Regions from separate parts of the Methylobacterium fujisawaense genome, predicted to be linked through region 1. Evidence: riboswitches for the same ligand, from Rfam matches in the RefSeq annotation. Region 1 holds a riboswitch; each other region holds the start of a gene.
What was found. Region 1 has a riboswitch for fluoride ahead of ABC766_RS18425 (voltage-gated chloride channel family protein). Riboswitches for the same ligand answer to the same signal wherever they lie in the genome.

Region 2: another riboswitch for fluoride. It lies ahead of ppa (inorganic diphosphatase); the one in region 1 lies ahead of ABC766_RS18425 (voltage-gated chloride channel family protein).
Region 3: another riboswitch for fluoride. It lies ahead of crcB (fluoride efflux transporter CrcB); the one in region 1 lies ahead of ABC766_RS18425 (voltage-gated chloride channel family protein).

The regions. Positions count from the first base shown of each region.
Region 1 covers NZ_CP155000.1:3,894,153-3,898,397, forward strand. The annotation lists gene ABC766_RS18420 (methyl-accepting chemotaxis protein) at 1-708, shown strand, start outside; gene ABC766_RS18425 (voltage-gated chloride channel family protein) at 1,032-2,429, opposite strand; fluoride riboswitch at 2,471-2,543, opposite strand; gene arsH (arsenical resistance protein ArsH) at 2,774-3,520, opposite strand; gene ABC766_RS18435 (ArsR/SmtB family transcription factor) at 3,571-3,930, shown strand; gene arsC (arsenate reductase (glutaredoxin)) at 3,923-4,245, shown strand, end outside.
Region 2 covers NZ_CP155000.1:1,722,668-1,726,912, forward strand. The annotation lists gene ilvD (dihydroxy-acid dehydratase) at 1-1,802, shown strand, start outside; gene ABC766_RS08335 (hypothetical protein) at 1,833-2,003, opposite strand; gene ABC766_RS08340 (2,3-bisphosphoglycerate-dependent phosphoglycerate mutase) at 2,003-2,668, opposite strand; gene ppa (inorganic diphosphatase) at 2,665-3,207, opposite strand; fluoride riboswitch at 3,301-3,363, opposite strand; gene ABC766_RS08350 (hypothetical protein) at 3,609-3,815, opposite strand; gene ABC766_RS08355 (YeiH family protein) at 4,007-4,245, shown strand, end outside.
Region 3 covers NZ_CP155000.1:3,710,244-3,714,488, reverse strand. The annotation lists gene ABC766_RS17585 (pyruvate, water dikinase regulatory protein) at 460-1,290, shown strand; gene crcB (fluoride efflux transporter CrcB) at 1,407-1,796, opposite strand; fluoride riboswitch at 1,880-1,950, opposite strand; gene ABC766_RS17575 (hypothetical protein) at 2,133-2,642, opposite strand; gene ABC766_RS17570 (EF-hand domain-containing protein) at 2,822-3,253, opposite strand; gene ABC766_RS17565 (hypothetical protein) at 3,345-4,245, opposite strand, start outside.

The DNA of each region.
Region 1 (4,245 bases):
TCCACCACCGTTGCGGCGGCCGCGGAAGAGGCCGCCGCCAACGTCCAGACCGTGGCCGCCGCCGCGGAGGAGCTGGGCTCGTCGGTGCAGGAGATCGGCCGGCAGGTCACCGGCTCGGCCCGGCTCGCGCAGTCGGCGGTGGGCGAGGCCGACCAGACCGCCGCCCTGGTCCAGGCGCTCAGCCAGACCGCCGCCCGGATCGGCGACATGGTCGGGATGATCTCCGGGATCGCCGGGCAGACCAACCTGCTGGCGCTCAACGCCACGATCGAGGCGGCGCGGGCCGGCGCCGCGGGGCGGGGCTTTGCGGTGGTGGCTGCCGAGGTGAAGGCGCTGGCCGAGCAGACCGCCAAGGCGACCGAGGAGATCGCCCGGCAGATCGGCGCGGTGCAGGAGGTGACCGGGCAGGCCGTGACGGCGATCGGCGGGATCACCGGGCGGATCCGGGAGATCGACGGCGTGGCGACCTCGATCGCCGCGGCGGTGGAGCAGCAGGGGGCGGCGACGCAGGAGATCGTGCGCAACGTGGCGCAGGCCTCAACCGGCACCACCGCGGTGACCGGCACCATCGCGGGCGTCGCGCAGGCCTCCGAGGAGACCGGCGCCGCGGCCAGCCAGGTGCTCGCCTCCGCCTCCGAACTCTCGCGCCAGTCCGAGCATCTCGGTGCCGAGGTCGCCCGCTTCCTCGCAACCGTCCGCGCCGCCTGACGAGCCCCTGGCCGGATCCTCCCGGTCCGCCCTCCCGGCGCGGGCCGGCTCCGCCGCTTGCGGGCCGGCCCGACGGCGGTGCAGGGGCAGGGCGCGGATTGCGGGGGGCGTGTGGCGCCCATTGAGACCGGGGCGTCCTCGGCCGACGGCCTTGAGCAGGCCGTCGGCCTTCGCCTGCACGACCCGTTCCCCGCAGAGGGGCCTGGAGCCCCCCAGGGAACGGGCTTGACGTGGTCGAGCCCTGTCGGCGCACGTCATGGAGATGCCCGCACCATCCCGATCCCGGCCGGGATGACCGGACGCGTCGAAGCCCTGGGGCGCACCTATCTGTCGGTGGCCGGCGCGGGGGCCGGCGCGGTCAGCCGGGCCGCGCGGTGCGTGCGTGCATGGCGCAGGGTGGCGTCCGGCGGCAGGGCGCCCACGGAAACCTTCGGGACGGCGATGCGCTGGGACAGGTAGATGCCGCTGTGCCCGGAGCACAGGTAGGCCAGGAAGCAGGCGGTCGCGATGTAGACGCCGTGCGTGGCGCCGAACAGCTCGATACCCATGAGCGTGCAGGCCAGCGGCGTGTTGGCCGCTCCGGCAAACACGGCGACGAACCCGAGGCCGGCCAGGAGATCCACCGGCGCCCCCAGCACCCCGGCCAGCGCGTTGCCGAGGGCCGCGCCGATGAAGAACAGCGGCGTGACCTCGCCGCCCTTGAACCCGGCGCTCAGGGTGACGACCGTGAACAGCATCTTGAGCGCCCAGCTCCAGGGATGCACCTCCGGACCGAAGAAGCGGGCGATGGTCAGCCCGTGCGGATCCGCCGACCAGACGCCCAGTCCCAGGTAATCCCGCGTGCCACAGAGGTAGACCAGGGCGATCACCGCGAGGCCGCCCGCCACGGGGCGGAGGGGCGCGAAGGCGATGACCCGCTTGCACCATCCGCCGAGCATGTGGTTCGCCTCGGCGAACACCAGGCCGGCCAGTCCGAAGGCCACGCCTGCCACCGCGACCTTGGCCAGGAGCAGCGGCTCGACCATGTGCGTGCCGACGGCTCCGGCGTGGTCGTCGATACGGTAGACCCCGTGTTCGATGCCCCACAGCTGACAGGTCCAGTCGCCGACCACGGCCGCGACGAGGCAGGGCACGAGGGCCGCATATTCGACGCGTCCGACAGCGAGGACCTCGAGCGCGAAGACCGCGCCGGCCAGTGGCGTACCGAAGACGGCGCCGAACCCCGCGGCGATCCCGGCCATCAGCATGATCCGGAAGCTCGGCGCATCCAGGCGGACCGCCTTGCCGAAGGCGCTTGCGAGGCTGCCGCCCAGTTGGACGGCCGTGCCTTCGCGGCCCGCCGATCCGCCGAACAGATGCGTGACCACCGTGCCGAGGAAGATCAGCGGCGCCATGCGCAGGGGCACGCCGCCCCCGGGCACATGGATCTGCTCGACGATGAGGTTGTTGCCGCCCTCCACGGATTGGCCGAAGCGATGGTAGAGCAGCCCGATAGCCAAGCCGCCGAGCGGCAGGAGAAACAGCAGCCCGGGATAGGCGAAGCGCGCCCGGGTGGCCGCATCGAGGCTCCAGAGGAAGGCCGCGCACAGGGAGCCCACGGCGGCGGCCATGGGCAGCAGAACCAGGATCCAGCGCGCGACCGAGACGGCATGATCGTGCCGCGTGCGGACAAAGGCCGCGACGTTGAAGCGTGTAAACAGATTTCGGAAGGTTGCGCGCATGACATCCCCTTGATGCGACGCCGCAAGACTTTGCGGGATCGCAAGAAGTAGGAGTCATCAGCCTGACGGCGGTTCGGCCTTGATGGCCCGGCAGACACCATTGCCGTCCTCGAGAGATACGGGACCCCTCCGAACCGCGTCAAGGCCCTTCGTCAAGGTCCTTCGTGCAGGCCTGCGGCGTGCGGGGGGCGAACCCGTCGCTCCCCCGAGGGTGGACGCGGCGACAGCGGATCCGGTCGACCCTCGGGGCGCCGGGACCCGCACAGACCTGCCCCACGGGCGGCCGGTGGCCGCCGCGATCACGACGGCGCCCGCGTGGACGGTCGCATCGGCGGCGGTGTGTCTCAGCGCTTCACAAAGCCGATGTCGGCGGCCACGGCGCTCAGCCGCTCCGGCGCGCGCTCCTTCCGCTCGCTGTAGCGGTCGACGAGGTCGTCGGCCCGCTCCCGGGTCAGCAGCGTGAACTTCATGAGCTCCTCGCACACGTCCACGACGCGCTCGTAGAGCGGCCCCGGCTTCATCCGGCCGGCCTCGTCGAACTCCTTGTAGGCCATCGGGACCGACGACTGGTTCGGGATCGTGATCATCCGCATCCAGCGGCCGAGAATCCGCAGGCTGTTCACGGCGTTGAAGCTCTGCGAGCCGCCGGACACCTGCATCACGGCCAGCGTGCGGCCCTGGGTCGGCCGCACGCTGCCTTCGGAGAGCGGCAGCCAGTCGATCTGGCTTTTCATCACGCCGGTCAGCGTGCCGTGCCGCTCCGGCGACACCCACACTTGGCCCTCGGACCAGATCGAGAGGTCGCGCAGCTCCTGCACCTTCGGATGATCGGCGGTCGTGTCGTCGGGCAGGGGCAGGCCGTGCGCGTCGTAGATCCGCACCTCGCCGCCCATGGCTTCCAGGAGCCGGGCGGCCTCGTAGGCGAGGAAGCGGCTGAACGAGCGCTCCCGCAGGGAGCCGTAGAGGATCAGGAACCGGGGGGCGTGGGTGAGCGGCTTGACCGCCTCCAGGCGCGCGCGGGTCGGCACCACGAAATGCGCGGCGCTCAGGTTCGGCAGGCCATCGGTGAAAGGCTGGCGCGGCTTGTCCAAGGTTCAGCTTTCTTGTACGTTCAAAGAGTGATTTGAAGATTGTAACGAATATGGACGAGCCGCAAGCCCTCGCCGCCTTCGCGGCCCTCGCCCAGGAGCACCGTCTGCGCCTGGTGCGGGTGCTCGTGACCGCCGGCCCGGACGGGCTGGCCTCCGGCGTGCTGGCTGAGGCGGTGGGCGTCTCCGCCGCCACCGTGTCCCATCATCTCAAGGAACTGAGCCACGCGGGCCTGGTCGCATCGCGGCGCGCGGGCCGCTCGATCATCTACAGCGCCGCCTACCCGGCGCTGTCCGGCCTGATCGCCTTCCTGATGAAAGATTGCTGCCAGGGCCGCCCGGAGGTCTGCACCCCGGCGATGGCCGCCCTGGCACCCTGCTGCCCCGCCCTTGGAGAGACCGCCCATGCCTGAGCCGTTCGACGTCGTGATCTACCACAACCCCGAATGCGGCACGTCCCGCAACACCCTCGCGATGATCCGCAACGCCGGCATCGAGCCGCACGTGATCGAGTACCTCAAAACCCCGCCCGCGCGGGCGCTGCTGGTGCAGCTCCTGGCCCGCGCCGGTCTGTCGGTGCGTGCGGTGCTGCGGGAGAGCGGCACGCCGTTCGCGGAGCTGAACCTCGGCGATCCCGCGCTGACGGATGCGCAGCTCCTGGACGCCATCGCGGCGCACCCGATCCTCCTCAACCGCCCGCTGGTGGTCACGCCCAAGGGCGTGCGCCT
Region 2 (4,245 bases), 2.2 Mb from region 1:
CCCATGGCCGCAACATGGCCGGCGCCCGCGGCCTCTGGCGCGCCACCGGCATGAAGGATGCCGACTTCGGCAAGCCGATCATCGCGGTGGTGAACTCGTTCACGCAGTTCGTGCCGGGCCATGTCCATCTCAAGGATCTCGGCCAGCTGGTCGCCCGGGAAATCGAGGCCGCCGGCGGCGTCGCCAAGGAGTTCAACACCATCGCGGTCGATGACGGCATCGCGATGGGCCATGACGGGATGCTGTACTCGCTGCCGTCCCGGGAGCTGATCGCCGATTCCGTCGAGTACATGGTCAACGCGCACTGCGCCGACGCGATGGTGTGCATCTCGAATTGCGACAAGATCACCCCTGGGATGCTGATGGCCACTTTGCGCCTCAACATCCCGACCGTGTTCGTCTCCGGCGGCCCGATGGAGGCCGGCAAGGTCCAGCTGCCGGGCATCGCCAGGAAGGTCGACCTCGTCGACGCGATGATCGCGGCGGCCGACGACCGTATCTCCGACGAGGACGTCGCCGTCATCGAGCGCTCGGCCTGCCCGACCTGCGGCTCGTGCTCGGGCATGTTCACGGCGAACTCGATGAACTGCCTCACCGAGGCGCTGGGGCTGGCGCTTCCGGGCAACGGCTCGGTGCTCGCCACCCACGCCGACCGCAAGCGCCTGTTCGTGGAGGCCGGCCACCTGATCGTCGATCTGGCGCGCCGCCACTACGAGCAGGACGACGCGAGCGTTCTGCCGCGCGCGGTGGCGAGCTTCACGGCCTTCGAGAACGCCATGACCCTCGACATCGCCATGGGCGGCTCGACCAACACGGTGCTGCACCTGCTGGCCGCCGCGCACGAGGGTGAGGTGCCCTTCACCATGACCGACATCGACCGCCTCTCCCGGCGGGTGCCGGTGCTGTGCAAGGTCGCCCCGGCGGTCGCCAACGTCCACATGGAGGATGTCCATCGAGCCGGCGGCATCATGGGCATCCTGGCCGAGCTCGACCGGGCCGGGCTGATCGACACCACGGTCGGCAACGTTTCTGCCGGTACGCTCGGCGGCGCGCTCGCCCGCTGGGACGTGCGCGGCGAACCGGCCGCCTCGGTCCAGACCTTCTACCGCGCCGCCCCCGGCGGCGTGCCGACCCAGGTGGCGTTCAGCCAGGAATCCCGCTTCGACGAGCTCGACGTCGACCGGGAGGGCGGCGTCATTCGCGATGCCGCGCATGCCTACTCCCGGGACGGCGGCTTGGCGGTCCTGTTCGGCAACTTGGCCGAGGACGGCTGCATCGTGAAGACCGCAGGCGTCGACGCTTCGAACCTGGTCTTCGACGGCACAGCCCGGGTCTTCGAGAGCCAGGACGCGGCGGTGGACGGCATTCTCAACGGCAAAGTGACGGCCGGCGAGGTGGTGCTGATCCGCTACGAGGGACCCCGCGGCGGTCCCGGCATGCAGGAGATGCTGTACCCGACGAGCTACCTGAAATCGAAGGGGCTGGGTAAGGCCTGCGCCCTGGTCACCGACGGGCGGTTCTCCGGCGGATCCTCCGGTCTCTCGATCGGCCACGTCTCCCCGGAAGCGGCCGAGGGCGGGCTGATCGGTCTCGTGCGCGACGGGGACCGGATCGCCATCGACATCCCGAACCGACGCATCCACCTCGACGTGGACGCGGCGGAGCTCGACCGGCGGCGTGTTGCCCAGGAGACCGCGGGTTGGCAACCGGCGGCTCCGCGCAAGCGCAAGGTCAGCGGGGCGCTCCGCGCCTACGCAATGCTCACGACCAGCGCGGCCAAGGGCGCGGTCCGGCGGGTCTGAACTCGACCCGCCGGATTGGTGGCCTGACGCTCAGCGGGACAGCAGCCAGATGGTTGCGACCGCGATGACAACGATGGCGATGCCGGTCACGACGGCACGCGGAAATGGCGCCTTGCCCTCCGCACGGCGCCGTTCCAGGCGTCCCATCTCGTCTATGTCCCTCATCTCGGGATCGGGATCGTCCTGGGGCGACTTGGCCATCAGCTTCCTCCTTCGACGGCGTGCAGGTTTGGTTCCAGGGACGTCTGCGACAGGACGGCAGTGTCAGGAGCCAGCGTGTAGAGGCGCATCGCGCAGGTGGGCAGCTCAAGGTCCTCGACCTCGTCCGGGGAGAGGCCGTCCAAGGCCATGACCAGGGCCCGCAACGAGTTCCGGTGGGCGACGACCAGAGTCGTGCCGCGCATGGCCGCCGGCAGGATCTCCCGCACGTAGCCGAGCATGACGCGCGCCGCCGTGTCGCGCAGGCTTTCGCCCCCAGGCGGCGCTTCCGCGTAGGAGCGCCGCCATCGCTCGACTTGGCCCGGCGGCCAGCGTTCGCATGCCCCGTCCCTGTCCATGCCGCTCAACTCCCCGTAGTCGCGTTCGACCAGGGCCTCGCAGAGACGCGGGCGCACCTCCGCTTGACCCAGTGCCTCCAGTACGAGGGCGCAACTAGCCACTGCCCGCAGCAAGGGCGACGCGAAGGCGGTTCGGACGGACAGTCCCTGTGCGGCGAGCGTGGCGCCTGCCGCACGGGCCTCCGCGATACCCCGTGCCGTCAGCGGCGGGTCGAGCCACCCGGTGAACCGATTGTCTCGGTTCGCCTCGCTCTCGCCGTGCCGCACGAGGACCAGGTTCGGCGTGCCCGCAGGCCAGCCGGGGTTCACAGGAAGGTTACCTTCTCCCGATGCCGCTGTTCGGCGGCGGCGACCAGCTCGCGGGCCCGGTCCGCATCCGCCCAGCCGGTGATGCGCACCCACTTGCCGGGTTCCAGGTCCTTGTAGTGCTCGAAGAAGTGCTGGATCTGCTGGCGGGTGATCTCGGGTAGGTCGGTGTGCGCCCGGACGCCGTCGTAACGCCGCGTCAGCCGCGCGGCCGGCACGCCGATAATCTTCTCGTCGGGGCCGTGCTCGTCCTCCATCAGGAGAACCCCGACCGGCCGCACGGCGATCATGGCGCCGGGCTGGATCGCCCGGGTGTTGGCCACCAGCACGTCGCAAGGGTCCCCGTCCTCCGACAGGGTGTTGGGGATGAACCCGTAATTCCCGGGGTAGTGCATGGGGGTGTAGAGGAAGCGGTCGACGACCAGGGCGCCGGACGCCTTGTCCATCTCGTACTTGATCGGCGGGCCGCCGATGGGCACCTCGATGACGACGTTAATCTCGTCGAACGGTGCCGTACCCGGGCTGATGGCGGCGAGGTTCATGACCGTGCGCTCCCGGCGGAGGCGGGACGGCAGAACTCAATAAATGATCCGGGGGGACGGGCTGGGGACAAGGCACACTCCTATCGCGCGTTGGCAACGATAGGAGTCATCAGCCCTGAGGGCGGTTGTACGGGAGACCCCATTCCCGAAACTGTACGTAACAGCCAGTCCGTCCAAATCAAGTGCGCAACCCAGTGCGATCGTGGCAGGAACTAGCCAGTGTGCTGCCTCCGAGCGACAAGCCGAATGGAGCCTGGTGCGTCCGTTTTTTGAATTTGGGCGTGGTCGGAAGAATGATTGGATCGGGTAGAGGCTGTGTCAAAACGCGGATGTGCTGCGAAGTCAGAGAACAAACGTCGCCGCAGCAACCGCGAGGGATCTCCAAAGCGACTGACCGATGGTCACAGGAAGCCCGTCAGGCCGATGTCACTCTCCTTCGAAAGAACATTTTTCCACAACGGCTGACAGCATTCAAGTTTTGACACAGCCTGGGTCGCCAGCGGAATGGCGGCTTGGAGGTGGATCTCTGCCGGTTTATTTGAGGGTAACCGCAAATTGAAATCGCTGTCCTCGCCACACTGCGGTGCGGCCGAGATCGTGGACAGCACCAGCTTGGCCGCTGTCGGGAACGTGAAAACCTCAGCGTCTGCGTTGACCTACACTTTCACGTCAGATCCAACAAATATGATCTGCCAGCGGTTCGAGCGATCTCGTTCGCAGATCAAAAAGATCTGATAGTTCTGTTGGAATGAAAGCTTCCCGGTAACAATGATGGGTCGTTGCCCTGGAGCTGACTGCCATGCCGCGTGACGCCACCGCCCCTTCCATCGCTCAGTTCACCAGGCGGATCTTGCCGGGGTTTGGCCTTTGCCTCGCGGTCACGGCTGTCGCGATCGGCCTGGAGACCATCGAGGAGCGTGTGTTCGGCCGCGCGTGGCTAGAAGCGCTGGTACTCGCCATCGTGCTCGGCACGGCGCTCCGTACGGCCTGGAACCCTGGTCCGCGGTTCTTCCCCGGTATCGCCTTTGGCGCCAAGAC
Region 3 (4,245 bases), 180 kb from region 1:
TATCCGTCATCCCGCATGCCCGTCGGCGGGCCTCCTGTCGAGTCGAGGCGCGCCGATCCCCACACAGGCCCCTTCGAAAAGAAAAGAGAGAATCTAGGACTCTGTTTTTTCTCTTGGGGGGCCGAATCACGGGGGCACAAAAGCGTCCACAGGCGGTCCCCGGTGCCGCGCCGTTAACGAGGCTTTAAAGGATTTGCTCCATCTTGCGAGAACGACCAGATCCGACAGCGCCTTGGCAACGCCGAGTCGTGTGCGGACCCCGGATGTGTCCCGGATTCTCCCAGTGAGGCGGAATCCATGCGCCCCGATCGTCTGCCTGTGAACGGCGGAGTCGATAGCGCGCACCGGTATCGCCCTGGACCGGCCCGGCGGGGCATCCTATCCACACTCATCGACTCCCCTGGCGGCCGGCGGTGGACAACGTGGGCGCCGCGAAAGGCGACCGCAGAGGCGATCGGAATGGGCCGCAGCTACTTCCACCTCCACCTCGTCTCCGACTCCACCGGCGAGACGCTGATCAATGTCGGGCGCGCGGCGGCCGCGCAGTACGAGGGCGTGTCGGCGATCGAGCACGTCTATCCGCTGGTGCGCTCGGCCGCGCAGCTCGACCGGGTGATCTCGGAGATCCGGGCGGCGCCGGGTCTTGTCCTCTACACCCTGGTGGGGGGCGACCTCGGCGAGCGGCTGGAGGAGGTCGCCCGGGAGACCGGCTCGCCCTGCCTGTCGGTGCTGCGGCCGGTCCACGACCTGCTGCGCGCCTATCTCGGCGCCGAGACCACGGCCCGGCCCGGCGCCCAGCACATGCTGAACGCCGAGTACTTCAAGCGCATCGACGCGATGAACTTCACCCTGGCCCACGACGACGGCAACCTGCCGGAGGATCTCGAGGACGCGGACGTCATCCTGCTCGGCGTCAGCCGGACCTCGAAGACGCCGACCTCGATCTACCTCGCCAATCGCGGCCTCAAGACCACCAACCTGCCGCTGGTGCCGGGCATGCCGCTGCCGCCGGCGATCGAGCGCGCCCGCAAGCCCCTGGTGGTCGGGCTGTTCGCCTCGCCGGAGCGGATCGTGCAGATCCGCCAGAACCGGCTCTCCAGCCTCAACGCCGACGAATCGTCCCTCTACGTCGATCGCTCGGCGGTGGCGGACGAGATCACCGCCTCCCGCCGGCTGTTCACCCGGAACCGCTGGCCGACCATCGACGTGACGCGCCGCTCCATCGAGGAGACCGCGGCGGCGATCGTCGACCTCTACCGCGACCACCGGCTGAAGTTCATCGCGGATTGAGAGGGGTTTCCGAAGGGCTCAGCCCTTTGGCGGGGTTCGGGGGCGGAGCCCCTGAACGACCCGGGCTCCGCCCCGGAGCCGCAAAAGCTCGCAGCCCTTTTGAAGCCGGGACGGCCTCAGCTGCCGCTCAGGACCGCCCGCACCAGGGTGAGGCCCGCCACCAGCCCGATCAGACCGGTCGCCACCGAGGCCCCAACGTAGAGGGCGGCGGCGGCGGTCTCGCCCCGGTGGTACAGGCTGATCGCGTCCAGGGAGAAGGTCGAGAAGGTGGTGAAGCCGCCGAGCACGCCCGTGGTCAGGAACAGCCGTGCCGGGTGACCCGCCGCGCCGCGCAGGGCGAAGCCCTCGGCGAGCACGCCCATCAGGAACGAGCCCAGCACGTTGATGATCAGCGTGGCCAGGGGGAAGCCGAGGCCCGGCAGCAGCCGGGCGACCGCCACGTTGATCCCATGGCGGCACCCGCCCCCGAGCCCGGCTCCGACAACGACGATGAGGGTGTTGATCATGCCGGCCCTTCCTGTTCGGTCGGGCAGCCACGTCCTGTCGCGGCTTCGGCGCACGGCCCCACCGCGGACGGCTGAGGCGCGCCCGTGCGGTAGGAGCCATCAGCCCGGCCTCCGAGTCGGGCGGTTGTCGGGGCGCTCCATCCCCATCGGGACAGGCTTAGCGCAGGATGCCGGGAAGGGGAATCCGGTTTTCCGGCTCCCGCGCTGGTGGGTCGGGGGGGCGCGGCGGGGTCACAGATCGGTTCGGATCAGCGCGGGTCCCCTCCCGTGCGGGAGAGCGGACCCGCGCCCTGTCATGAACCCACCGCGCTGGATCGATCGGCGAAGCCGCAAGGCTCAGCGAGCGTAGGCGAAGTGGCTGCGCTGCTCGATCTGGGCGGCATAGAAATCCTCGACCACCTCGCGGACCACCTCGGCCAGCTCGTCGCCCCGGTGCTCGTCGAGCTGGATGTCGCTGCCGACGGTCCGGCCGATGGCGCAGCTCGCAGCCCCCGGCACGAGGCGCTCGTTGTAGCGCTGGTTCAGGCCCGAGACCGAGATGTAGTTGCTGCCGCCGAGTTCCGGACCGTACTTGATCTTGATCTTCTGCTCGGTGTCGGTCCCGCGCAGCCGCGCGCAGAGGCTGATGAAGTTGTCCTGATCGATCTTGGCCTCGAGGCCGGTGATGCTGCCGTGGACGTTGTCCTCCTCGTTGAGCACCTCGGCCATGAGGTTCAGGACGCCGACCACCGGCTCCAGCGCCCGGGCGCCTTCCTCCAGGAGTTTCTTGCGGAAGTCGTTGCTGCGGGCATCCGCCTCCTGCAGCCGCGCGCGGAACCTGTCCTTGACCTCGTTGGCGCGTGCCATCGCGCTCCTCCCTGGTGGTTCATCCGATGCTTTGCCGCCCGGATGACCGAAACCTACGAGGCCAATTCAGATGACGCAAGATAGTGCAAAATATTGATGCCTGCCCAGAACTTGAGCCGTTGCACAGGAATAATACTTGCTCATGGACTGTGCAACGGCGGAGTCTCCGGGATACGCGCCTATTTCAGGAGCTGCAGCAGGCTGCCTCCGGCCGGGGTCTTGAGTTCCTTGGCGTCGAGCGTGCCGTCCTTGTCGGGATCGGCCGCCTTGAAGCGCTGCTCGACCAGGGCGAGGTATTCCTTGCGGTCGAGGGTGCCGTCGTTGTCGGTGTCGGCGGCCTTCAGGTCCGTCTTGCTGACCCGGCCCTTCAGCTCCTTGGCGTCGACGGTCCCGTCCTTGTCGGTCTCGGCGGCGTCGAAGACCTTGCCGGCCGCGGCCTGGGCCTCGGCCAGATCGATCGTGCCGTCCTTGTCGGTGTCGACCATCTTCAGCGTGCGCTCGGTGCCGGAGGACCGGGCGAAGGCCGCCGACGGCAGCGCGGTGGGGACGACCAGGCCGAGGACGAGCATCGCGGCCAGCGCACATGCGGGTCTGTTCAGGATCGCGGGCATGAACGAAATCTCCGGTGGCGATCAGCGCCGGCAGCCCAAGCCGCCATGCGGCGCGCCGTTCCCGGAGGCGCGTTCACAAGCCGACGATCAGTCAGCGGGCCGGACCGTCGAGGGGGGCGAGCCGGTCCGGTTCCCGGGCCGCGGCGGCGACCGGTTCGGACCGGGACAGGGCGTTGGCCAATGCCCTCAGGTCCGGGACCGGCGCGCCCGATGCGCCGAACACCGACCGGTCGAGAGCCGCGAAGGATGCGACAAGACCGGGCCGCGCCCGCCAGATGCGAGCCAGATCCGGCGCTTCCCGCATCGCCGTGTCCAGGACCGCGCGGAACCCGGCGGGATCTCCGGAACGGGCCGCCGCCTGCAGCGCGCGCCGGGTCGGGCGGGACAGGCGCAAGGAGGGCCGGCCCAGGCCGAAGCCGATCAGCGCCAAGCCCAACCCGAAGGCGGCCAGCGCCGAGGCGGCGACCACGAGCGGCGAGGGGATCGCGGGGGGCGCCCGGTCGGTCTCCCGGTCGGGCAGGCCGCCGCCGATCTGCCGGGCCGGGATCTCGGTCTCGCGCATGGTGCGGGTGTTGGTGTCGAACCACGGGATCGCGATGGCGTCGAGGGGGATGATCTCCGGCACGCCGGGCTTCACGTCCCACTGGTAGGTGGCCCGCGCCACGGGGCCCGAGGGGGTCAGCAGGGTCTCGCGGGTGACGGGGCCCGCGAAGGTGATGATGCCGCGGGTGCGCATGACCGGCCGGGGCGGCAGGCCCTCCGCGACCATGCCCTGCGCCTCCAGGGTGACGATCCGGCGGGTGGTCTCGCCGACCTTGATGGTCTCGGGATCCGGGCTCCAGGAATCGGTGATCGCCACGTCCTTGGCCGGCAGCCACCAGGGCTCCTTGGCGTCGGGGCCGCCGCTGGGCTCGGTCCATTGTGCGACCGGGAAGGGGATCGGCTTCGAGCGCACCTCGACCACCCGCCGCTCGCCGACATCGTTGACGGTG